Regions from separate parts of the Aliiglaciecola sp. NS0011-25 genome, predicted to be linked through region 1. Evidence: predicted binding sites of a transcription regulator. Region 1 holds the regulator's gene; the other holds the start of a gene.

What was found. The regulator FNR, encoded in region 1, switches genes on or off when oxygen is low (the NO sensors DNR and NnrR bind a similar motif). The targets are predictions, from matches to a motif close to TTGATCTAGATCAA.
Region 2: a site for FNR is predicted at 1,400-1,413, ahead of ABWV72_RS03570 (universal stress protein). Genes of this name have one in related genera too.

What each region holds. Positions count from the first base shown of each region.
Region 1 covers NZ_BAABWR010000019.1:14,761-18,188, reverse strand. Annotated here, with positions in the region: gene uspE (universal stress protein UspE) at 1-931, opposite strand, end outside; gene fnr (fumarate/nitrate reduction transcriptional regulator Fnr) at 1,046-1,783, opposite strand; gene ABWV72_RS15970 (sulfite exporter TauE/SafE family protein) at 1,809-2,474, opposite strand; gene ccoS (cbb3-type cytochrome oxidase assembly protein CcoS) at 2,471-2,656, opposite strand; gene ABWV72_RS15960 (heavy metal translocating P-type ATPase) at 2,679-3,428, opposite strand, start outside.
Region 2 covers NZ_BAABWR010000003.1:102,481-105,908, forward strand. Annotated here, with positions in the region: gene thrA (bifunctional aspartate kinase/homoserine dehydrogenase I) at 1-878, opposite strand, end outside; gene ABWV72_RS03570 (universal stress protein) at 1,487-1,897, shown strand; gene ABWV72_RS03575 (MarR family winged helix-turn-helix transcriptional regulator) at 2,353-2,766, opposite strand; gene ABWV72_RS03580 (DUF2798 domain-containing protein) at 2,866-3,321, shown strand; gene ABWV72_RS03585 (siderophore-interacting protein) at 3,347-3,428, shown strand, end outside.

The DNA of each region.
Region 1 (3,428 bases):
AATGTTTAAGAGGACACTCAAAGCCTTCTGGTTTAATTGCTAAAACGTCACAATTGAGTGAATCTATTGTATGTTCAGCCGTGTTACCGATAAGGGCGGCTGTAATACCGGTGCGACCTACAGTACCGATAACCACTAACTCTGCGTCGATAGCTTTTGCCACTGAAGGAATGACATCCTCAGGCAAACCTTCACTAAGATGCTGATTTTCTTGTGGGATATTGAATTCTTGAGCGTGCTCAAGCATACATTTGGCGTGGTGTTGTTTAACTGACTCTGTATAGCCAACCGGATCGAACTCTGGTATTTCGATGGCAATATTAACCGGTGTACCTGGGTAAGAATTAACCAAGTTTACATGTCCTTCCAGTAAATCAGCCATCAATCCAGCGGTTTTAGTGATTAACTTGTTTAAGCTATGATGTTCTTCATCTTCACTGCCCACATCTACCGCAGCTAAAATATTGCCATTAATAGGCCAATCATGTTCTTTGACAAGTAAAACTGGAACCGGTGATTTACGTAGGATATGCCAATCAGTAGGGGTGAATATCACTGACTTTAGGGTGTCATGCTCGTGGGTTCCTTTGACGATTAAATCATAGCTGTGATCAATCACTTCGAACAATACACTTTCATATGGCCGATTATGCCAGACCACTTTTATATCTACTGAAATAGATGAGTTAGCCGCTAGGGGTTCAACTATATTGGCAAGCCAATCGGTTTTGTCATCCACCACAGCTTGGCGCATCGTTTCTCTTTCATCCACGGTGAGCATAGTGGTCATTTCATAAGAGAAATCATATATGGACAGAAACGCAGTAATACTGGCGCCGGTCTTTTCTGCCAATAAAAGCGCTCTTTTAAACGCTTTTTGATCTTCTGTAGTTGGGTCTACAACAGCTAGTATTTTGTTAAATACGGACATAAATTAATTCCCTTCAAACGTTTACACTACGTATATTAAGTGTATGGCTACTTTAGCTAGTTTGCCAATTAACAGACTAATTGTTTTGACCTGAATCAATTTAAATTAAAAGACTTAACCGCAGGCTTGTTTATTTAAAACGTGTTCACCAAGTTTTTCTCTAAGTACCGCCAAATTGAGAATTTGTATAAATTTCCCATCAACTTTGATGATATTTTCTTTTTGAAAACGGGTGAGTAAACGACTCACGGTTTCAACAGTTAAACCAAGGTGATTACCAATTTCGTTTCGGGTCATGGTTAAATTAAATTCTAATTCAGAAAAACCGCGGGAGCGAAAACGATCTGATAGATTAATTAGGAAGTGGGCAAGACGTTCTTCTGCTGTGCGCTTGTTTAATAACATCATGAGACTGTGATCTTGGTTTATTTCTGTGCTCATAATTTTAAGCATTTCTTTGCGCAGTGTAGGAAGTTGTGCGCTCATAATATCTAACTTGTCGTAAGGTAACTCACAAACCATGGAGGTTTCCATCGCTTGATTATAACTTTGATATTTTTCAGAAAATAGTCCATCAAAGCCGACAATATCACCGGGAAAATGAAACCCTGTAATTTGTTGTTCGCCATCGGGAGAGGTTATGTAAGATTTAAATGAGCCCGTTCTTACTGCAAACAGCGACGTAAATTTTTGCCCAGGAATAGTTAATTGATCATTTTTATGCAAAGGGCGCTTGCGTTCTATGATTTCGTCCAAACTCTCCATTTCAGTCTGATTCAGAGCCACCGGTATACATAGGTGATTAAAACTGCAGTTTTGGCAGCGAATACTGAACTTGTTCGGATCTGACATTAGTTAATTCCAATTAATTCATTAGTTACCAATTATGAATCCCTTGGTAACATAAAATCAAGCCAAATAAGCATAATAAGACTGCAACGCTTCGTTTTACCACTGGTTGGGTCAACCATCCTCTTATTTGGCTGGCGCTGGCTCCCATTGCTAACATGATGGGCAAAGTGCCCAAGCCAAAGCAAAACATGGTGATAGCACCTTGTACCACACTGCCGGTGGAAACACTCCATGTTAACGTCGAATAAACCAATCCACAGGGCAACCAGCCCCAGATTAGGCCATAGGGTACAGCATAGATTGGGTGTTTAAAGGGAATGAAACGCTTTGATATGGGACTAATTTTACGCCAAAAAATAGCGCCAACTTTTTCTACTTTAACCAGTAGTTTTGACCACTGTCCCACATATAATCCAAGCAGAACCATAAATACTCCGCCAAAAAGGGTCAGTGCTTGAGGATTGATAAAGGATTTTGTGGTGACGATCTGACCCAACAGCCCAGCGATTGCGCCAGCGAAACTATAAGATAAAATGCGGCCTGAATTATAGGCAATTAAATACGGCCATTGTGACTTATTCTTTGGTAATGCAAAGGTAAATGAGGTCACAATTCCACCGCACATCCCAGCGCAATGCACACTTCCAGCAAGTCCGATTAATATTGCAGAAAACCAGCTTAAGTCGTTCATTTGTCGTTAGTTTTTGGCTTTTTTACTTGTACTTTTTTATCCACGTCATCATCGAATAGAATGTTGTATCCTTGACGCTCTAAATCTTCAAACTGATTGGATTTGACCGCCCAAAAAAAGATCCCTATGGCTAACAGTACTAGCACAATAGCGATGGGGATTAGCACATAAATGATACTCACTTTAATTTCCTATTAGCGCTGGTTAACGTAGTAAACGAATAGAGTTTGCGACCACAATAATTGAACTTAACGACATGCCAATTACGGCCATCCACGGGCTTAAATATCCGGCTACTGCTAGGGGAAGAATTAACGCGTTATAGCCAATGGCCCAAACCATGTTCTGTTTGATTTTGGTACGCACTTTAATCGCCATACTAACAGCAAACTTAACATTACTTAATTTTGAATTTAATAAAATGATATCGGCAGAACGTTTCGCCATGTCACTGGCGTCACCTACCGCAATTGATACATCAGCAGCGGCCAAAACTGGGGCGTCATTGATGCCATCACCAATCATCAAAACTTTGTGTCCTTTGGCTTGTAAGTTTTGAATGTATGTCAGTTTTTGTATTGGCGTTTGTCTAAAATAAACGTTTGGGATACCTAAAGAATCAGCGACCAAAGACGCGTTTATTTCTGAGTCACCACTTAACATCACCAATTGTTTGCTGCGTAAGTCATCGACGAGTTGTTTTGCGTCTTTTTTAACTACATCTTTTACGCTAAATGCAGCAATTAACTGATTGCCCAATTGCAGATAAACTCGAGAGTCATCCTCAGTGGGTCGTAAACCATCACTGTTATCAAGAATACTTATGTTACCTATCTTAACGACTTGAGATTGGTAGGTTCCTTGTAAACCTTTTCCCGCCACAGTAACTACTTGGGAAACTGCGCAGGGGGTCTGAGATTGAAACGCGTGAGATATCGGATGTTTTGAATAGAG
Region 2 (3,428 bases), on a different contig from region 1:
GTCCCAGGAGCAGCAGGGTTTAAGGTGTTACGAATTAAACAAGGAATGTGATGTTGAGCAATAGGACCAATGGTTTTTGGATGCAAAACTTTTGCGCCAAAGTAAGACAATTCCATGGCTTCTTGATAGGTTAGTTTGTCTAGTAACACGGCACCATCTACTTGATTAGGATCCGCATTGTAAACCCCATCAACATCGGTCCATATTTCACAACATTCCGCGTCTAAGCAGGCCGCAAGAATGGCGGCGGAATAGTCTGAACCATTGCGTCCAAGTGTCACTTTCTCGCCTTCGGCGTTTACCGCTACAAAACCTGGCATAATCAAGATTTCAGATTTATCGTAAACAAAATCCGAGAAGCGCGCTTTGCTCACTGCAACATCGGCGATACTATCTAAATATTCACCTTCGGCAACAATGTAATCTACAGGATCAATAATGTGGTTTTTCTGGCCAAGGGAGTTCAATATTTCACTGAAAATATTCACACTCACATATTCGCCCATACTTAAAATTTTGGCGGTAATTTGGTCTGGAGCACAACGCAATAACTGAATGCCATCTAAATGCTGTTTCAACTCGACTAAAATCGTGTCAATAAAGCCGCTCAAACGAGCTTTACGAAAAGCAGGCAATTGGGCTGCTAAATCGCTGGCAATACCATTTAATGTCATTTCTAATTTGGCATACAATTCGCCAAAGTCGCTTCCCGCACTTGCTTGTTCACACAACAACGACAATGCATTTGTCACCCCTTTGGGAGCTGATAGAACCACTGCTGCACCGTTTTCTTCATGGCTCGCTAAGCTGATGTCTTTAACTGACAAATACCGTTTAGCGTCAGCCATTGAAGAGCCACCAAATTTCAACACCTTCATTTATTGCTCCTGTTTACTTCTGTTCCGCTGCTTTAGATTCGCATTTTAATTTCGCACTTCAACCATGTGAATGTGGCATATAATTTTGCTGTAAATAACAAAAAGCCCGCTTGAGTCGCGGGCTTTTTTAAATTTCTTTACGCACTAGCCAGCGACCAACTCATTTGAGGTGGTAATCATAATCATGCCGATGGTGCTTATTATTGTTTTCATGGGGTTCAATTTGCCGTATAGACGTCTATATGTCAACCGTCAATGGGAGATTTGTTATTGTTTTATACTGATCTATTTACTCTAAGGTAGAATTAAATGGATTGAATAGGGCTTTTCTCCCATATTTGGTCAAATAAATAACCCACCCTAATATTTAATCCAGATTTGGAACAATCACAGCATTCATATTAGCCTCGTACAGTCCGCTGTAGATGAGAAGCGTTATGGCTCTCTTCTCCAGCAATGGGTATTTATCGTTGAACGAATTTTAGTTGTATTCTAAGCACTGCCCCAAATACTAGCTAATATTGATTTACATCATATATTTACAGTTATATTGTGAGTAATATAAGGAACTAGAAAGACTTCACATTGATAACAAATAAGGAGCAATTATGTATAAAACTATCCTATGTGCTATCGAAGCATCCACAGAAGGAAAACTCGTATTAGCCAAAGCAGCTGAGATGGCAGGTCTTTACGGCAGCAAATTAATTGTTATGCATGTATTACCCTACAAGTTATTGCCCAAGGATTACCAGAAAGAATTGAAGGACAAAATATCGCCAAAAATTGAAGAATTATGTGCAGACTTCAATATTCCTAAAAAGAATCGCATTATTAAGGTAGGTAAACCTTATGAATTGATATGCAATGAAGCCATCAAAAGAAAAGCAGACTTGATTATGCTAGGAACTCATTCTAAAAAAGGCATTCAAGCATTAATCGGTTCTACCGCTAATGGCGTCGCTAACTATGCCGATTGCGATGTTTCTTTAGTAAGAATCGCAAAATCCATCAAATAAGCGCGAATTTACATTCTAGCCATTGTTACCTGCGAGTTCGCAGGTAACAATAAATGTATAATCTGATAAATGATTACCATCACTTTGCTTTATTCGTTTGGCAATCTTGTTAATAACAAGGAAGCTGGTTTAGGGAGGCATGGTATCCATTATTATATTAAGTAACCGAATAGCACTTCAGCTTCGAACAATGCCGCACTGACGAGCATTTGCCTAACACTCAAATAGATTTGCAGGTATAGGTGCAAGCCGTCGTCGTTTGAAAAGTTAATCTAACGACACCTTTGCTAATTTGAAAGGCCTTAGTCCGATACAATATCGAAATCAGGCCTTGATTGCCGCTTAGAAATGAGTCCAACTTAATGGGGTCACTTCAAATTTGCTGGCCTTTTGCATTCTGACAATTATCTTTGCATTCCTGCGTCTTGTTCTATGCGGACTTGGCTTAACTTCATTTATTTTAAGTTACTTTTAAACTTTTTAGCCAGCTCAATAAAGTTCGCTACTTCGTCAGGTTCAATATCTTTGAGCATAGTGTCAAACACTTGTTTTTCGATTTTATTAAATTTGTCGATGAATTTTTTACCGCGGCTAGATAACGATAAAATTTGACTACGACCATCATTTTCATTACAGCTTTTGATCACCAATTCCTGATTCACTAGTTCTTTAATCAAACGATTTATCTGTGCTTTATCGCGGACCATAAAGGTGGCCAACTTTTGTCCCGTGCAGTCATCAATCTTTGAAATCACCTTTAATGACTTCAAATGCATGGGGGATAAGTCTGAATCTAATTGTTTAACCTGCTCAATAATAGTATTGCGCACAGTATGTAAAAGGCTAAAAAGCGCTTCATTTAATTCCATTAGTTTTCCACCTGAATGTCATTGCCAACAACATAGTTGACAATATCAACCAAAATCAATATAGTAGACTTTATCAACTTTATTTTATTAGGTATAGAAATGCAAATTAAGTTAAAAAATGTATTGGTGATTTTAACTATTGTCAGCACTTTAGTTGCTTCAATTACCGCTATTATGACATACGCAAATTTACAGCCAACACAAAATTTTTTAGTCACATGGATTAATTCATTTATGTTTGCCATTGCAGTGATGCTACCTGCCGGTGGCGTTATTTTTTTAGCAATGAACAAATTGGTGGAGCAGTTTTTTTCAGCTCTTACGAATATACAAAAAAAGCTGTTACACGGGATTTTGATGGCCATCACAATGGAGTCATTAATGGCGGTTATCACAACATTGCTCAATCATGATTATGTGACTTTCGCTCAGTACAGCAGCCTAATCATCACAAGCTTCTTATACGCACTGCCAGTAGGGCTAGCTTTTGCTTGCTTAATGGTATTTGTGATTCGTCCTAAACTTCAGCGCTTTTTAGCTGAATCATCTATTTAATTATCAATTTATAAAGGAGCAAACCATGGGTCCAAGAATGCGTATGACAACAGTGAAATCGGTGATTGATTTGTCTCCCCACATGAGACGCATCGTGTTAGCTGGAG